Linked DNA regions of Sphingobium yanoikuyae. The main gene of each other region encodes a partner of the protein of the gene in region 2 in a complex. Links are inferred from orthologs where the notes say so. Each region holds a gene or a part of one and is shown on either strand. Other genes may lie near its edges. The genes, in order: xseA and HH800_RS14960.

The links.
Region 1: the proteins of HH800_RS14960 (region 2) and xseA are in contact, whole or in part, in a cryo-EM structure (PDB 8TXR), measured with the Escherichia coli proteins. The link is inferred for Sphingobium yanoikuyae from one-to-one orthologs.

What each region holds. Positions count from the first base shown.
Region 1 is NZ_CP053021.1:4,484,135-4,499,930, forward strand. The notes cover bases 7,986-10,894. They hold xseA (exodeoxyribonuclease VII large subunit), read left to right. Parts: upstream 7,986-8,647; coding sequence 8,648-10,141; downstream 10,142-10,894. Other genes in these bases: purD (phosphoribosylamine--glycine ligase), read right to left, coding at 7,986-8,640; HH800_RS21700 (DUF2093 domain-containing protein), read left to right, coding at 10,165-10,377; HH800_RS21705 (M23 family metallopeptidase), read left to right, coding at 10,374-10,894. Outside these bases: HH800_RS21645 (thioredoxin domain-containing protein), read right to left, coding at 1-128; HH800_RS21650 (DUF721 domain-containing protein), read right to left, coding at 170-712; mutY (A/G-specific adenine glycosylase), read left to right, coding at 739-1,809; nudC (NAD(+) diphosphatase), read left to right, coding at 1,796-2,716; HH800_RS21665 (TldD/PmbA family protein), read left to right, coding at 2,756-4,102; HH800_RS21670 (3'(2'),5'-bisphosphate nucleotidase CysQ), read left to right, coding at 4,089-4,886; HH800_RS21675 (GDSL-type esterase/lipase family protein), read right to left, coding at 4,887-5,585; HH800_RS21680 (acyltransferase family protein), read left to right, coding at 5,736-6,698; HH800_RS21685 (hypothetical protein), read right to left, coding at 6,695-7,264; more of purD, read right to left, coding at 7,363-7,985; more of HH800_RS21705, read left to right, coding at 10,895-11,228; HH800_RS21710 (hypothetical protein), read right to left, coding at 11,232-11,780; HH800_RS21715 (TonB-dependent receptor), read left to right, coding at 12,169-15,123; HH800_RS21720 (hypothetical protein), read right to left, coding at 15,226-15,796. UniProt on the Escherichia coli protein: Bidirectionally degrades single-stranded DNA into large acid-insoluble oligonucleotides, which are then degraded further into small acid-soluble oligonucleotides.
Region 2 is NZ_CP053021.1:3,075,587-3,078,528, forward strand. It holds HH800_RS14960 (exodeoxyribonuclease VII small subunit), read right to left. Parts: upstream 1,630-2,942; coding sequence 1,372-1,629; downstream 1-1,371. Other genes in the region: coaD (pantetheine-phosphate adenylyltransferase), read right to left, coding at 1-454; HH800_RS14955 (polyprenyl synthetase family protein), read right to left, coding at 458-1,363; HH800_RS14965 (hypothetical protein), read left to right, coding at 1,820-2,203; HH800_RS14970 (glycine zipper 2TM domain-containing protein), read left to right, coding at 2,382-2,717; purL (phosphoribosylformylglycinamidine synthase subunit PurL), read left to right, coding at 2,797-2,942. UniProt on the Escherichia coli protein: Bidirectionally degrades single-stranded DNA into large acid-insoluble oligonucleotides, which are then degraded further into small acid-soluble oligonucleotides.

The DNA.
Region 1 (15,796 bases), 1.4 Mb from region 2 along the record:
GCGGGGTTGCCCATGACATGGCCACCGATCGGCGAACGCACCACCTGCGCGACCCAGTTGGGCGCGGCGGCGACGGCGATGGCGGGAACGGCGATCAGGGCAAGCAGGGAAAGGCGGAACTTGGTCATGGGGCAGTCCTAAGGCATCGCCCCGGACGGGGCGGGTTGCATCAACCGATCTTGGGCAGGCCATTCGAATTCGCAAGCCCCTGTGCCAGCGATTCGAGGACTTTGCGCAATTCCGGGTCACCGATGTCGCGCAGGGAATCCCCCAGCTCGACCGGAATGGGTTTGAGGTTGCGGGGCGGCGGGCGCCGCTCGACCGGTGCGGGACCGACCATGCCCTGCTTCATCGCCACCTTGGCGACGGCGGCATAGCCGAAGAAGCGGTTCACCCGCTCGATAATGTCGGGCAGTGCATGCTGGATCATCGGCGCATGGCCGCTCATCACGGTGAGTTGCAGCGTGCCGCCCGATTTCTGGCCCACCGGGAAGCGGATCGACTCGGGCGCGGTGATCGCGGCATAGTCGGCACCGACGATATCGTTCCAGCGGGTGACGATGCTCGACTGGACGAAACCGAACTTGCGGAATGCGGTGCGGCCGATCTCCGGCATCAGGTCGGCGATCGCGCGCGGCGCACCCGTGCGGGGGCGCTCGGCCGGCGGCGCGGCGCGGCTCGTCTTTTTCGCGGTCGGGGGGCGTTCCGTCATGGCGCGCTACATGGCATAGGGCCGCCATGCGCGTCGAGATGTCGGGTTCAAAAATCGCACGGGATCTGCTGGCCCATTATGACGTCCATGCCCGGCGCCTGCCCTGGCGTGCGCCACCGGGCGCCAATGCGGCCGATCCCTATCATGTCTGGCTGTCCGAAGTGATGCTGCAACAGACCACGGTCGCGGCGGTCGGCCCCTATTTCGAGAAATTCACGGTCCGCTGGCCGACGGTGGAGGATCTGGCCGCCAGCGCCGACGCCGACCTGATGGCGGCCTGGGCGGGGCTGGGCTATTATGCCCGTGCCCGCAACTTGCTGGCCTGCGCCCGCGCCGTGGTGGCCGACCATGGCGGCCGCTTCCCCGACACCGAAGAGGCATTGCGCGCCTTGCCGGGCCTGGGCGCCTATACCGCCGCCGCCGTTGCCGCGATCGCCTTCGGCCGCCGCGCTGTGGTGGTCGATGCCAATGTCGAGCGGGTGGTCGCCCGCCTGTTCGCCATAGCGACACCGCTGCCCGCGGCCCGGCCGGCCATCCGCGCCGCTGCCGACAGCATCACGCCGGATCTGCGCGCAGGCGATTTTGCCCAGGCGATGATGGATCTGGGCGCCACCATCTGCACGGCGCGCAACCCCGCCTGCGGCATCTGCCCGCTGCGTCAGGATTGTGCGGCGGTGCGCACTGCCGATCCCGCTGCCTTCCCGGTCAAGGCGCCGAAAAAAGCCAAGCCCCATCGTCTCGGCCATGCCTGGTGGATCGAACGCAGCGATGGCCAGGTCTGGCTGGTGCGTCGTCCGGACAAGGGATTGCTGGGCGGCATGCGCGCGCTCCCCAGTTCCGAATGGAACGCCGCGCCCGACGCCACGCCGCCCTTCGCCGCGCAGTGGCAGACCATCGATCCGCCGGTCGCCCATGTCTTCACCCATTTCTCGCTGGCGCTCAGCGTCCACACTACCCATGTGGGGATGGACCATGTGCCGGCGGGCGCGGGCGAATGGTGGCCGCGCGCCCGGATCGGCGAGGCGGGGCTACCCACCCTGTTTGCGCGGGCAGCCGATGCGGCGATGAAGGAGATGACGGACGATGCACGGAACTGACCCAATGGCGCACGGCCTGCCCGGTTTCGTCGGCGGCACGCTCGACCGGGTCGACCATATCCGCAGCAATCCCGCGCTCCATGCGCAGGCCTTTGCCTCGCCCGACGCCCGGCTGCTGATCCTCGAAGGGCTGGAGCCGGTGACGGACGATCATGGCCTGGCCCTGGCGCCGCTTGGGCCCGATGCCCGGATCGAGCAGCATGTGCTGCTCGGCGTCGATCTGCAGGATCGCCCGATCTTCGCCCATTTGGTCGAGACGCTGGAACAGGGGCCCAACGCGACGCCGCGATCGCGTGGCCTCGCCGATCTCGTCTCCGCGTCCGATGTCGCGCTCTACGGCACCGCGCGCAGCCTCGTCTTCTGGCATGCCCGGCATCGCTTCTGCTCGGTCTGCGGTGGTCCGACCCATGCACACAAGGCCGGCTGGGCGCGTCGCTGCGGAACCTGCGCCTCCGAACATTTCCCGCGCGTCGATCCGGTTTCGATCATGCTCGCCGAGCATGAGGGCCGTGTCCTGCTCGGTCGCCAGCATAGCTGGCCGCCCGGCCGCTATTCCGCGCTCGCCGGCTTCATCGAACCGGGCGAGACGGTCGAGGAAGCGGTCGCGCGTGAATTGAAGGAGGAAGCCGGCATCACGGTCCATTCGGTCCGCTATGTGATGAGCCAGCCCTGGCCCTTTCCGTCCTCGCTGATGATCGCCTGCGTCGCCCAGTGCGACGATCCCGCGCTGACCCTGGACGAGACCGAGATCGAACATGCCTTCTGGTGCGATGCCGATGGCGTCGCCGCCGCGCTGGCGGGCGATCCCGACGCGCCCTTCCTCGCCCCGCCGCGCATGGCGGTCGCCTGGCATCTGCTCGATCATTGGCTGCGCGGCGCGGTTGCCCCGTCCGACGCAAGGGCGTAAGGCCCGGCTTCGTCTTCACTACAGGATCGATCTTCCTTTATGCTCAGCCTCGAAGAAGCCCAGTCGCGCGCGCAGGATCTGGTGACGGCGGCGCGCAAGGCGGGGGCGGACGCGGCAGACGCCATCTATGCCTGCAACGCCTCGACCACGGTGGCGGTGCGGCTCGGCGCGCTGGAGGATGTCGAGCGGTCCGAGGGCGAGGAGATCGGCCTGCGCGTCTTCATCGGCCAGCGCTCGGCCAGCATTTCCGCGTCGGACATGAACCCGGCGACGCTCGCCACCCTGATCGATCGCAGCATCGCCATGGCGCGCGAGGCACCGGAAGATCCCTATGCCGGCCTGGCGCCGGAAGATCGGCTGCTCAGGAAGCGCGCACCCTCGCTCGACCTGGTGGACGAGGAAGAGCCTGAACCCGCCGCGCTGCGCGAACGCGCGCTGATCGCGGAAGAAGCGGCGCGCAGCATTCCCGGCATCACCAACAGCGAAGGCGGCGGCGCTGCCAGCGGCCGCAGCCAGGTCGCGCTTGCCACCAGCCATGGCTTTGCGGGCGCCTATGCCGCGACCAACCATTCGACCTGGGCCAGCGTGCTTGCGGGCAGCGGCGCCGACATGCAGCGCGATCATGCCAGCCATGCCAGCCGCCATCTCAAGGATCTGGACGATGCTGAAGCAGTCGGCATGCGCGCCGGCCAGCGCGCGGTCGCCCGGCTCAATCCCGGCAAGGTCGACAGCGGCGTCATGCCGGTCATCTTCGATCCGCGCATCGGCTCCAGCCTGGTCGGCCATCTGATCGGCGGCATGGTCGGCCCGGCGATCGCCCGCCGCTCCAGCTTCCTGCTGGACTCGCTGGGCGAAACGCTGTTCGACAGCAGGATCACGATCATCGACGATCCGCTGCTGCTGCGCGGCCTGCGCTCGCGCCCGTTCGACGGCGAAGGACTGCCGGTCGAGCGTCGTGCGCTGATCGAGGAGGGCGTGCTGACCGGCTGGCTGATGGACAGCGCTTCGGCCCGCCAGCTTGGCCTGGAACCCACCGGCCATGCCAGCCGGGGCGGCGCCGGTGCGCCGGGTGCGGGCATCACCAATGTCCATATGGAAGCGGGCAGCCTGTCGGTCGGCGAACTGATGGCCGATGTGAAGCGCGGCATCTATGTCACCGAACTGATCGGCATGGGCGTCAATGGCGTCACCGGCGACTATAGCCGCGGCGCCGCCGGCTTCCTGATCGAAAATGGCGCGGTCGGTCCGGCCGTGTCGGAAATCACCATCGCCGGCAATCTGAAGGACATGTTCCGCACCCTGGTGCCGGCCAATGACCTGATGTTCCGCTATGCCATGAACGTGCCCACCCTGCGCGTTGACGGGATGACCGTTGCCGGCGGCTGAGCCCCTTTTGCCGGCCGTCGTCGCGGCGGTCACCGATGCGGCCGATCGCGCGCTGGCGCTATGGGCCGATGGCGAAACGCGCGTGCGCCAGTGGGAAAAGGTACCCGGTCACCCGGTCTGCGAGGCGGACCTGGAAATCGACGTCATGCTGCGCGAGCGGCTGGCGGCGATCGATCCGCAGGCCGGCTGGCTGTCGGAGGAGACGGCCGATACCGTGCATCGCCTGGGCGTATCGCGCGTCTGGGTGGTCGATCCGATCGACGGCACCCGCGACTATCTGCGCGGCAGGCCCGGCTGGGCGGTCTCGGTCGCCCTGGTCGAGGATGGCGCGGTCAGGCTCGGCATTCTGGCGGCACCCGCGCGCAAGGAATTGTGGATTGCGCAGGCAGGGCAGGGGGCGACCCGCAATGGCGTGCCGCTCCATGCCGGCAATCGTACGATGTTGCCTGGCGCCCGCGTGCCCGCCGATCAGCTGCCGCGCGCCGACCGCGATCTCGTCACCGTGGACAAGCCCAACAGCATCGCGCTGCGCATGGCGATGGTCGCCGCCGACGAGGCCGATCTGGTCGCCACCGTGCGTTGGGGCAATGAATGGGACGTCGCCGCTTCCGCCCTGATCGCGCAGGAGGCCGGCGCCATCGTCACCGACGCGCTGGGCGATCCGCTCGCCTTCAACCGGCCCCAGCCGGTCGCCTTCGGCCTGCTCTGTGCGGCGCCGGGCATCCATGCCGCCGCCGCCGCCCGCCTCGCGCCGCGTGCGAAGGAGATATTGGGCAAGGCCTGATCAGCCGGCGCAGGCTTTCACCGTCTGGGCGGGCAGCACCTCTTTCAGTCTAGCTCGCACCACATCGGCCCAGATGCGATAGCCCGCGGCGTTCATATGCACCTTGTCGGGCTGATAATTGTCGCCCAGCTTGCCGTCCTTCAGCAGTGGCGTGGTGATGTCGGCATAATAGACATTCTGCATGTGCGGGATCAGCCGCCGAGTCGCATCATTATAGATTTGCTGCTGCGGAAAGATCGCCCAGCGCCCCGGACTGGGCTTCATCGACAGGATGATGACCGGCACATTGCCCAGCATGTCGCTGCGCATCTCTAGGAAGCGGGCCATATCGTGGAAGATCGGCCGTAGCTGTCGCCCGCCCGCCAGGTCATTCTCGCCGGCATAGAGGATGATCGCCGCCGGTCTTGGCGTGCCCTGCTCGATATTGGCGAAACGCGGCAATATCTCGTTGAAGGTGGCGCTGTTGATGCCGCGATTATGCGCGACCCAGGGCGCCATATCCTGCTCCAGGCTGGTCCAGCGCTTGATCGACGAACTGCCCACGAACCACAGGGCGCACGGCCCTTCGCGCCCCTGCCCGTCGGGCAGGGTCTGGCTGGCATCGCGATAATGGGTGAAGGCGAACCAGCCCCCGACGATCACGCAAAAAATCGACAGGGCCAGCAGACGCTTGCCCAAAGCTGTATCCAGTCTCTGCAAGATGATGGCGACCCTCCTGCTAATGGCCGAAGTCTAAACGATATTTTCCTTAAGAAAAGATGGCTGCGACGGAATGATGCCATTGCGGATTTTAAGGGCTTGGCAATATTGTGACGCTATCGTTTCGATGGCAAATTTTGCGAGCATATCGTGACCAAGAACCCGTCGATCGACCTGCTGAAAGGCTTGCTGATCCTGCTCTTCATGGGCGGGCATGCGATGGAATTGACGCATCAGCAGCATGTCCTGCTGTGGATCGGCTCGGGTTTCCGCATGCCGCTGATGATCGGCATTTCCGGTTATCTGCTCAACGTCACCCGCACCCGCTCCATGCCGACCGGTGAGATGTTCAGCCGCTATGGCCGACGCATGCTGCTGCCCTGGGCGGTGGCGATGCTCGTCTATTGGCTGGCCAGCGGCGGCCTGCTTTCCTGGCAGACGCCGCTCGACCTGCTGCTGCGTCCGCCCTTTCATCTCTGGTATGTGCCGGCGCTATTCCTGTTGATCCTGGTGACCCGGCTGCTGCCGCTTTCGCCGCTCTTGCTGCTGGCGATTGGCGCGCCCGTCAGCCTGGCGACCATGTATAGTTTCGGCCTCGACCATGGTGCAGTGGGCGGCAGCCTGTTGTCGCCCGACAGCCGTTTCCTGCGCTACCCCGTCTATTTCTTCTTCGGCATGCTGATGGCTGAACGGGGCATGCCCAAACGCTATTTGTGGCCCGTGCTGCTGGTCGGGGCGCTGGGGCTGTTCTGGTGGTCGGATCTTTATGGAACCGGCAATGCGCTGGCCTTCGTGCCCGCCCGTTTGCTCATGTGTCTCGCGCTGATCGCGCTGCTGCCCAGCATCTCGGCGGTGCGCCTGCATTTCCGCCCGATCAACCGGATCGGGCGCGAAAGCCTGTTCTTTTATCTCTGGCATCCGCTGGTGATGGGGCTGGTGGCGATGCTCGACCCGCATGGCGCCGTCATCCTCGCCGGTGCGGTGCTGCTGCTCTACATCGCCAGCGCACTTGCGGGGCAGGGGCGATTGCCGCCCCTGTTGCTGGGCGCGGTGCCGCACCGCAGGCCGGCCCCGGTCGTCGCGCAACCGGAGCCGGCGGCGGTCACGGTTTAGATCTTGCCATATTTCGCTTCGAAGCCGGCAATGTCGCCGGCGGCGAGATATTTGGCCTGGTCGATCCACTGGTCGCGCACCGGCCGCCCCTTGAAATTGCCCAGCTTCGCGTCGATCGCGGCGATGTCGCTGTCGCTCCAGCCGGCGATCTGGGCATAGCGGGTAACGCCCAACTCGGTCAGCAATGCGCCCAGCTTGGGACCAACGCCCTTCAGCTTCAGCAGATCGTCGGCGTCATCGCTCGGTGCCGCGACGGCAGGCGATGCCGGGATCGGCGCAGGGGCCGGTTCGACGACAGGGGCGGGGGCGGGCGTTTCCTCGATCACCGGCTCGACTGCGACCGGCTCGGCGACCACGGGCTCGGCTACCGGCACCGGATCGGGCGTGGCCACCAGCGGCGCGACGACCGGCTCGGCAATCGGCTCGGCGGCCACGGGCGGTGCCACCGGCGCGGGGTCTTCCGCCACGGCCGACTTGCCCTTGCCCGACAGCAGGAACACCAGGCCGATCACGACCAGCAGCGCGATCAGCAGCCACAGGCCATAGTCCATGAAGAATTCCTGCATCGCCCTTTGCCTCCCGGAATGGATATGTCGCCCTATTTAAGGACGCTTGGCGGCGCGGGACAAGGGGGACATGTCCCGATCCCGCGCCGGTTTGGCCCTTATTGCGCCTCGCGGGCGACCTCGCGCCAGCCAATGTCGCGGCGGCAGAAGCCGGTCGGGAAGTCGACCGCGTCGACCGCGGCATAGGCGGCGGCCTGCGCCGCGCCCACAGTATCGCCGGTCGCGGTGACGTTCAGCACGCGCCCGCCATTGGCGACGATCATGCCATCCTTCTCCGCCGTGCCGGCGTGGAAGACGCGGGCGCCCTGTGCTTCGGCTGCGTCGATCCCCTTGATCGCGCCGCCCTTTTCCGGCGTGCCGGGATAGCCATTGGCCGCCATCACGATGGTCAGCGCGGTGCGATCGGCCAGCGTGACCGGCCCCTGCTCGGCCAGCTTGCCTTCGGCCACCGCCAGCAGCAATTCGACCAGATCGCCGTCGAAGCGCATCATCAGCACCTGGCATTCGGGGTCGCCGAACCGGGCATTATATTCGATCAGCTTGGGGCCTTCCTCGGTCAGCATCAGCCCGGCATAGAGCACGCCCGAATATGCCATGCCCTCGGCCGCCAGCGTCTCGACCGTCGGCTTGATGATCCGCTCGATCACCTGCGCCTCCAGTTCGGGCGTCAGCACGCGGGCCGGGCTGTAGGCGCCCATGCCGCCGGTATTGGGGCCAGTGTCGCCGTCGCCGACGCGCTTGTGGTCCTGGGCCGAACCGAAGGGCAGGATCGCGCTGCCGTCGGTCAGGGCAAAGAAGCTCGCCTCTTCGCCGGTCATGAACTCTTCCAGCACCACTTCCTCGCCGGCCTTGCCGAACGCGCCGGAGAACATGGTGTCGAGCGCGTCGAGCGCTTCCTGCCGCGTTTCTGCGATGATCACGCCTTTGCCGGCGGCCAGGCCATCGGCCTTGATCACCACGGGCAAAGTGAAATCGTCGAGCGCGGCGATCGCGCCATCCTTGCTGGTGACGCGGATGTAGCCGGCGGTCGGGATGTTGGCGCGCTGGCACAGATCCTTGGTGAAGCCCTTGGACCCTTCCAGCTGCGCCGGCTTCTTGTCGGGACCGAACACGGCGACGCCCATGGTGCGGAGGTTATCGGCCAGGCCGTCGACCAGCGGCGCTTCCGGCCCGATCACCACCAGCGCGATCGAATGGCGGGTGCAGAAATCCAGCACCGCGCGATGATCCGTCGCGTCGAGGTCGACCAGCGTGGCATGCTGGGCTATGCCGGGGTTGCCAGGCGCCGCATAAAGCGTCGAGAGGCGTGGCGATTGTGCCAGCTTCCACGCCAGCGCATGTTCGCGGCCGCCGCCGCCAAGCAGAAGGATGTTCATCTCGGCCATGTCCCCGGAATTTGATGCCTATGACAGTTCGGGCCGCCTGTTAGCCGAGGAAAGGGCGGGGGACAACGCGCCGCCGCTCAGTGTCAGCGAATTGTCGGGTCTGCTCAAGCGCACGGTCGAGGATCGCTTCGGCCATGTCCGCCTGCGCGGCGAGATTTCCGGCTTCAAGCGCGCGGCCTCGGGCCATCTCTATCTGGCGCTCAAGGACGACAATGCCGTGCTCGACGGGGTGATGTGGAAGGGCGGGGCGCAGCGGCTCGCCTTCCAGCCACAGGACGGGGTGGAGGTGATCGCCACCGGCAAGCTCACCACCTATCCCGGTCGCTCCAAATATCAGATCGTGATCGACCGGATGGAGCTGGCGGGCGAAGGCGCGCTGATGGCGCTGCTCGAAAAGCTCAAGGCCGAGCTCGCGGCCGAAGGGCTGTTCAACCGCGATCGCAAGCGCCGCCTGCCCTTCCTGCCGCGCACCATCGGCGTCGTCACCTCGCCCACCGGCGCGGTGATCCGCGACATTCTCCACCGCCTGGCGGATCGCTGCCCGACCCAGGTGCTGCTCTGGCCGGTGCTGGTCCAGGGGCAAGGCGCAGCCGAACAGATTGCCCGCGCCGTGCGCGGCTTTTCCGCCATGGACGGCAGCGGCCCGCTGCCCCGGCCCGATCTCGTCATCGTCGCGCGCGGCGGCGGCTCGATCGAGGATCTGTGGAGCTTCAACGAGGAAATCGTCGTCCGCGCGGTCGCCGAATGCTCGATCCCGACCATTTCGGCGGTCGGGCATGAAACCGACACGACCTTGTGCGATTATGCCGCCGATATGCGTGCGCCCACACCGACCGCTGCCGCCGAAATGGCGGTGCCGGTCCGCGCCGAACTGCTGGCGATGCTGGGTGAAATGGGCCTGCGCTCGGGCCGGGCGGTGCGGCGCGGGGCGATGCAGGCGCGCGAACGGCTGGAGATGCAGGCGCGGCTGATGCCGACGCCCGACACCCTGCTCGCGCCGCAGCGGCAGCGGCTCGACCTTCTGTCCGACGGTCTCAACAGCGGCCTGCGCCACCGGCTCGCCGACGCCCGCGCCCATCTGGGCCAGGTCAGTGGCGCGCTACGCCCGGCCTTGCTGCGCCAATATGTCAGCCGCGCGGCCGAGCGGGTCGACCGGTTGCGGTTGCGCCCCGACTATCTGACCCGCGTCTATCGCGACCGGGCGACCGCCTTCGATCGCCTCTCGCGCCTCTTCACCTCGGTCAATCCCGATCTGCCGTTGCAGCGCGGCTTTGCTCGGGTGATGGCGGGCGATCGGCTGGTCCGCTCGGTCACCGATGCGCAGGCCGTGGGCCAGGTCAGCCTGCACTTCGCCGATGGCGCCGTGGCCGCCGCGATCGACACCGCCGCGCCCCTTGAGGCCGCGCCCGCGCCCGCTATATCCGCCCCATCCCGTCCCGCGCGCAAACCGCGCGACACCGTCGAAGGCGGCCAGCAGGATCTCTTCTCCTGATGCGCCGCAGAAAGGCCTGATTCATGTTGATGTCCAACCGCGACCGCCCGGCCCGGCTGCATTATATGCCCTACAGCTTTCGCGTGCTGCAGGCCGGCGACCATGTGCTGTGCGCCATATCCGGCCAGCGCATCCCGCTGGAGGATCTGCGCTACTGGTCGATCACCCGCCAGGAACCCTATGCCAGCGCGGCTTTGTCGGTCGAGGCGGAGCTGAAGGCACGCGCCGCCGGATGACCCGCCGGCTCGCCGCTTTGCTGGTCCTCACCGCGCTGCCGCTTGCCCCGGCGATGCTGCGCGCGGCGCCGACGAGTGTGGCTGGACCCGATTTCATCCTGTCCGGTCCGGCGATCCAGGGCGGCACTTTGCTCGGCACCGCGCCGGCCGGCACGGTCGCGCTGCATTTCGGCGACCAACTGGTTCCGGTCGATGCCGATGGCCGCTTCCTGGTCGCCTTCGATCGCGATGCGCCGCCACCTGCGAAGCTCAGCGCGCGCCTGTCGGACGGCCGGGTGGTCGATCGCGCCCTGACCGTCGCACCGCGCGAATGGCGGCTGGAGCGGATCAATGCGCCGCTGCGCCCGACGAAAAGCAGCGAGGCCTTCCTCGCCCTGCGCAAGCCCGAACTGGAGCAGATCGCTGCCGCCCGTGACAAGGTGACGGACGCGCAGGGCTGGCGCCAGACCTTCATCTGGCCGCGCCTCGGCCGGATTTCCGGCCTGTTCGGGTCGCAGCGCATCTATCAGGGCCAGCCGGGCGCCTATCATGGCGGCGTCGATGTTGCTGGCGCGACCGGTGAGCCGGTAGTGGCGCCGGCGGACGGGGTGGTGATCCTGGCCGCCGATCATCCCTTCACGCTGGAGGGCAATCTGCTGATGATCGACCATGGCCATGGCCTCAACAGCGCCTTCCTGCATCTGTCGCGGATCGACGTGAAGCCCGGCGACCATGTGGCACAGGGGCAACGCATCGGCGCGATCGGCGCCACAGGCCGCGCCACCGGCCCCCATCTTCACTGGGGCATGAAATGGAACGACGCGCGCATCGACCCGCTGCTGCTCGCCGGGCCGATGCCGCAGGCGCGATAGGGATCAGCCGACGCGCTTCACCCGCACGGCGCGTCCACCCTCGACCTTGCCCAGGAAGCTGCCAATGGCGCCGCGCTTGATCTCGATCATGTTGCCCGGCTTTGGATCACGACCGGTAACGGCTTCGGTGGTCATCCACTGCGCGCCATCCTCCAGGGTGATCAGCCACTTGCCATAGCCCATGCTCTTCACCGCTGAAATCTTCGCTTCGATCTGCGACAGACCTTCGGCTTCGGGCGTGTCCGCCTTGTCATCATCGTCGCCCAGGAACGGCAATTTGGGGAAGGAGAAGCCGAACAGGGTCCGCCTGGTCTTGGTCAGTTCGCTCTTGTCGAGCACGACCACTTCGTCACGCTGCGCCGCGCCATCCATAGCGGCAACCTGTCGATCGAAACAGGCCAGGCGGGTCTTGTCGTCCGGGATTTCACGACATTGCAAAAGGTCCGTGAAAATTTCGGGCTTGGGCTGCTGGCGGGGTGCGGCGATGCTTTGGGTTGTCGCCAGGCAAAGGGAAAGGGTCAGAAATAGGCTTGAAATGGCCTTGATGCGCATGATTCTTTCTCGCTCGCCGGATGAGGGCCGCAGCATGCACCGGCCTGAAGGAAGGTCAAGGGCGGCCGGACTGGCGCAGCGCAGATGGGTGCAAGGTCATATTATGATCGCTGATTTGCTCGCAAATGCAGCATTGCTGCAATCATTTCAATCACCGTGAAATTATCTTGCTTAGCAGGTGTAAAATTGCGGTTGTTACGCCTTGTTGCATTTTTGATACAGCCCTGTCCAAAAGCGGCAAACTACGATTTCCCGCGCTTTACAGCAGCTTTCCCACCGCGCAGGTTCCGCCAATCCGTACGGGGGGATCGCTGTCGGGCACCTTATCCCCTTGTAGGTACACATGAAGGCAGGTGACTGCCCAACTCCAGAGCAAGGGACTGGAAACGTGAAGACATTTTCGAAGAGGGCACTGCTGCGTGCCAGCGCCGCTCCGGCGATCCTCGGTGCGTCGCTGATCGCGACGGCCGCGTTCGCGCAGGATGCGCCGCAGGCCGCCGATGCGGAAGCCGCCGACACCATCATCGTCACCGGCTCGCTGATCAAGAATCCGAACCTGGCCCAGTCGACCCCGGTCCTGGCCACCACGTCGGACGAAATCGACCTGCGCCAGAGCAACAACGCGGAACAGCTGCTCCGTGAAATTCCGGGCGTCGTTCCCAGCATCGGTTCGGCCGTGAACAACGGTAACGGCGGTGCCTCGACCCTCAACCTGCGTGGTCTGGGTTCGAACCGCAACCTCGTCCTGATCGACGGCCGTCGCATGGTGCCTTATGGCCTTGGCGGCGTTTTCGATCTTAACAACGTCCCGCTGGCCCTGGTCGAGCGCGTTGACGTGCTGACCGGTGGCGCATCGACCACCTATGGCGCCGACGCCATCGCCGGCGTGGCCAACTTCATCCTGAAGAAGGACTTCTCGGGCTTCGAAGCCAATGTGTCGGAACAGCTGACCGATGACGGCGACGGTAACACGCTCCGTGCCGATGTCACCATGGGCGCGAACTTCGACGACGGCCGCGGCAACGCCGTGTTCAGCATCGGTTACCAGGAAGTCGATCCCGTCTATCAGGGCGCGCGTTCCTTCTCGGACACCTATCTGGAATCCTATCTGGCCGAATGTACCTCGTGCCAGGGTTCGGGCACGTCCACGCCGACCCGCATGTCGGTCCCTGGTCGCGGTACGCTGCAGATCGGTCCGGATGGCAATTCGCTGGTTCCGACCTACCAGACCTACAACTTCAACCCGTTCAACATCTTCCAGACGCCGTTTAAGCGTTTCAACATGTTCGGTTCGGCCAATTACGAGATCAGCGACTCGGTCAAGGCCTATACCCGTGGCATGTTCTCGAAGAACACGGTCAACACCATCATCGCTCCGTCGGGTGCCTTCGCCCTTTCGGTCGTGGTTCCCTACAGCAACCCCTATCTGACCGATGGCATCCGCAACCAGTTCTGTACCGCGAATGGCCTGACCACCGCACAGTGCTCGGCCGCTGCCGCCGCAACCGATCCGACCAGCGCCGACTACCGCACCTTCAACACCACGATCTCGCGTCGTGCGGTCGAAGCCGGTCCGCGTATCTCGGAATTCAAGACCACCTTCTTCGACTATGCACTGGGCTTCCAGGGCGACATCGGCTCGCACCTGAGCTGGGACGTCGGTGGCTCCTATGGTGAATCGGAGCAGGTTCAGACGCAGAAGGGCTACACGCTCAACTCGCGCTTCCGTCAGGCGCTGCTGGCGACCAACACCACCACCTGTCTGACCGACACCAATGGTTGCGTTCCGGTCAACATCTTCGGCCCGACCGGCTCGATCACCCAGGACATGGTCGACTATCTGAGCGCCAACAGCCAGATCACGACCAAGACCACCCTGGCCCAGGCGCACGCCACCCTGAGCGGTGACTTCGGCGTGACCTCGCCGCTGGCTTCGAACCCGATCGGTTTCGCCGTCGGTGGCGAATATCGCAAGTACACCGCATCGATCGAATCCGACATGCTGTCGCAGGCGAACGATCTGGGCGGCGCTGGCGGTGCCCAGCCGAACGTCGACGGTGGCTTCGACGTCTATGAAGCCTATGGCGAACTGATTGCCCCGCTGATCGAGGACCGTCCCTTCGCGAAGCTGCTGTCGGTCGGCGCTGGCGTTCGTTACTCCAGCTACTCGGTCGACGCACCGACCAGCCCGAGCTACGACACCTGGACCTACAAGTTCGAAGGCAGCTGGGCTCCGGTCGCTGACCTGAAGTTCCGCGGCAACTATTCGCGCGCCGTCCGTGCGCCGAACGTTTCGGAACTGTTCACGCCGCTGACCACCGGCCTGACCAACCTGGCTACTGACCCCTGCGCCGGCAGCGCCCCGCTGGGTAACGCCAACCTGGCCGCGATCTGCGTCGCTCAGGGTGCGCCCGCTGACACCATCGGCTTCATCGAACAGCCCTCGGCTGCTCAGGCCAATGCCTCCAGCGGCGGCAACCTGAACATCAAGCCGGAAACCTCGGACAGCTGGGGCGTCGGTGCGACCTTCACGCCGACCTTCCTGCCGGGCTTCAACGCCACCATCGACTATTACAACATCAAGGTGAAGGACGCGATCACGACCCCGACCCCGGGTGACGCGATGGCAGCCTGCTTCGACAACATCACGGCCGCCAGCGCCACCAGCGCAGCCTGTACCGTTATCGGCCGCGCCGAAGACGGCAGCCTGAACGGTACCGCAACCGGTCTGTATCTGCCGCTGTCGAACCTGGGCAAGCTGAAGACCGACGGCATCGACCTGTCGTTGAACTACAAGCATGAGTTCGACTTCGCGACGCTGACGCTGGGCTTCAACGGCAACTGGACCAACAGCTCGAAGTTCCAGGCGACCCCGACCTCGCTGAACCGCGAATGCGTCGGCTACTACTCGGTCAACTGCGCTTCGATCCAGCCGAAGTTCCAGTGGTCGCAGCGCACTACCTTCACCTTCGGTGATGTCGATCTGTCGCTCCTGTGGCGCCATATCGACAGCGTGAAGTTCGAACCGCAGCAGCTGGCCGACGATATCGCTTCGGGCATCGACGCGGGTTGCACGGACCCGGCCGGTGCGGATCCGGATGGCTGCACGATCGATCCGCAGTTCCGCAAGATCAAGGCTTACGACTATTTCGACCTGACGGCCCGCGCCGCCGTGTCGGACAACGTGACCCTGACCTTCACCGTCATGAACATGTTCGACAAGAAGCCCCCGATCGTCGGTGGTTCGGCAGGTTCGACCAGCTACAACAGCGGCAACACCTATCCGTCGACCTATGACGCTCTGGGCCGCAAGTTCGCTGTCAGCGCGAAGATGAAGTTCTGATCCTGATCGGAACCATCTGAACAAAAAGAGAGGCGGATCGCAGGATCCGCCTCTTTTTTATTGTCCAATCGATATTGCCTCAGCGCTGGGCCTGTGGGCGTCTTATCCGGTCAGGCCATGGTCCATTTGCATAGGCACGTCGAAACGCGTCGCCAGTTCTTCGGCCCAGTGCAGCACCATCGCGATCTCCTCGCCATGGGCGGCGATCGCCTGCCTCTTGTCATCGTTGCGCCGCTCGGCGCCAAAGGCGTTGCCTGTCTTGCTGTCAGTGGTGAAGGCGGGGCCGGCCAATATCGCATCGATCCCGCCATCGTCGATCGACAGGCGGAAATGGCGGATCAGTTCCGCCATGCTGCCGGCCGGGTCAGCCATCAGCCGGTCGCTGTCCAGGGATCGTACGCGATCGGGGCCCAGCGATTGCAGCAGCGCGGCAAATTGCGCTTTCTGGGCAAGCCATCCCACCGCTGCCGCCTGCAGGTCGGTCAGTTCCAGATAGTCGCTCTGTTCAAAACCGAAGGGAATGGCGCCGTCGCGTATCTGCTTGATCAGCAATGCCCGCGCCCAGCGACGGCTCCACAATCCCTTGCGGGCGATGGAGGAGAGATATTGTTCCAGCGGCGCGTAAAGCAACAGCGCCTTCGCATCCGGCTTCATCGCCATCATCGCCGGGATC
Region 2 (2,942 bases):
CGGGGCTGACGAACTTGTGGATCGGCCCGCCATAGAGGGCGATTTCCTTGACCAGGCGCGACGCGATCGGCTGCAAGGAGACGTCGGCCATCAGGAAGACGGTTTCGACCCGGCTGTTGATCTGCTGGTTCATGCCCGCCATCTGATATTCATATTCGAAGTCGGCGACGGCGCGCAGGCCCCGGATGATGACGCTGGCCCCCTGCGATTCGGCAAAGTCCATCAACAGCGAGTTGAAGCCGGTGACGACGATTTCGGTGTCGATGTCCGCACATTCGCGGCGAACCATGTCCAGCCGTTCCTCGTCGGCAAACATCGGCGACTTGCTGATGTTGGTGGTGACGCCGATCACCAGCTTGTCGACCAGCTTCGCGCCGCGGCGGATGATGTCCATATGGCCAAGGGTGATGGGATCGAAGGTGCCGGGATAGACACCGATACGCGACTTGCTCATGATCTAGCGGTCCCTCTCCACAATATAGTCGGCAATAGCGCGCAGCAGGTCCGCCTCCGCGCCATGGCCGTGCAGGTGCGCCTTGGCCTGTTCAACGAGCAGACGCCCCTGTTCCCGCGCCCGGTCTACCCCCAGGAGCGAGACGAAGGTTTCCTTGCCGGCGGCGGCATCCTTGCCCAGCGCCTTGCCGGCGAGGGCCGCGTCGCCCTCCACATCGAGCAGGTCGTCGGCAATCTGGAAGGCGAGGCCGATATCGCGGGCATAGCCGTGCAGGCCGGTGCGCGCATCGACCGGGATGCGCGCCATGATGGCGGCGGCATCGACGCAGAAGCCGATCAGCGCACCGGTCTTGAGATTTTGCAGCCGGGTGACGGTGGCGAGATCGAAGCGGGTCTTTTCCGCCTCCAGGTCCATCATCTGCCCGCCCGCCATGCCGGCCGGGCCGCTGGCGACGGCGAGTGCCTTGACGAGGTCAATGCGGACGAAGGCATCGGGATGGGTCTGTTCGTCGGCCAGGATTTCGAAGGCGAGATCATGGAGGCAATCGCCGGCCAGGATCGCGGTTGCTTCATCGAACGCCTTGTGGACGGTCGGCTTGCCGCGCCGCATATCGTCGTTGTCCATCGCCGGCAGATCGTCATGCACCAGCGAATAGACATGGATGCATTCGATCGCGAGACCGACGCGCAGCGCGGATTCGCGGGAAATGTTGAACAGGTCGCAGGTCGCCTGCACCAGCAGCGGCCGCAGCCGCTTGCCGCCCCCGATCGCGGCATGGCGCATCGCTTCATAGAGGCGATGGCGTGGATCGTCGGGGATCGCCAGCAGCGCGTCGAACGCCCGGTCGATATCGGCCGCGACCGTTGCCGCACGGGCGGCGACCAGCGCTCCTGCCGCGCTCCGTTCCATGCAGTGGGTCAATCCGCGCCGAACGGCTGGGCGCCGGTGATGGCGCCGCCGGCATCGACGGTCAGCTTGCTGATGCGCGCCTCGGCCGCCTGCAACCGCTCGGTGCAGCGCTTGCGCAGTTCTTCACCCTGGGCATAGAGCGAGATCGACTCATCGAGCGGGACATCGCCGCTTTCCAGCCGGCGAACGATCGATTCGAGCGCGCGCAGCGCATCCTCGAACGACAATTGGGACAGATCCTTTTGCGGGGTATTTTCCTCAGCCATGCGCCTGCATTGACCGCCCCTGTCCACGGGGTCAAGCGCGGATGACATGGCAGCAGACCCAAGGCCGCTCAATAGTGGGTCAATAGCGCCGCTGTCACGCAAACGTCATGACGTCGCTGCACAGGCGTGGCGGAATTGGGGCAGTTTTGCGTTGACGCACAATGTTGCAAGCGCACATAAAAGGATCGCTATGAAATATTATCTCCCCCTCATCGCCGTTGCCGGCCTGACCATGCTGTCGGCCTGCAACAAGAGTGACGAACCCGAAGTCGTCGGCGGCCCCGCCGATCCGATGGCTGCCCAGCTTGCCAACGCCGCGCCGGTCGAGCTGCCGCCGTCGGTCAAGGCCAACAAGCAGTTCCGCTGCAAGGACAACAGCCTGTTCTTCGTCGACTATATGAGCGACGACAAGAGCGCGATCCTGCGCACCGAAAAGAATGGCGCGCCCACCATGCTGAAGGCTGCCGAAGCCGGCCAGCCCTTCACCGCCGAAGGTGGTTATGAGGTCAAGGGTTCGGGCAACGACGTGACGATCACCGTCCCCGGCAAGTCGGCGCAGGCCTGCCACGTCTGATCGCAGCATTGCCTGAGTCTTTTTTCTGACAGGGGCCGGTTCTTCCCTAGGAACCGGCCCTTTTTTCATGCCCGACGCCTTTCCTGAACGGCAGATAACGTGCCGGTTCAGGATGTTGCCAGCCAGCCGGTGGCAGAACAGCCTCGTACCAGAGATAAACAGGTCGAGGAGATGACCCATGAACTTCAAGAAGAGCCTGATCGCCATGGCCCTGGCGACCGCAACCGTCGCCACCGCTGTTCCGGCGACCTCCTTCGCCCGCGGCCACGACCGTGGCTGGCACCGTGGCGACCGCCATTATGACCATGGTCGCTATTCCGACCGTCGCGGCTATCGCGGTGATTATCGCTGCCGCAAGTCGGGCGGCACCACCGGCCTGCTGCTGGGCGGCGTTGCCGGTGCCCTGCTGGGTCGCGCGGTCGACACCCGCGGCGATCGCACCACCGGCACCGTCGTCGGCGCTGGCGCCGGCGCCCTGGCTGGCCGCGCCATCGACCGCAACAGCAGCTGCTAAGCGACTTAAGGGCGGCGGCCATGACTTGGCCGCCGCCTCCCCATTGTGAATCCCGCGCCACGCGTCTAAAGGCGCGCTCATGTCCAGCAGCGCCCCCCAGATCACCCCGCAGATCGTTGCCGAGCACGGTCTGTCCCCCGAAGAATATGATCGCGTCCTGAAGGCGATCGGCCGCGAGCCGAACCTGACGGAACTCGGGATCTTTTCGGTCATGTGGTCGGAGCA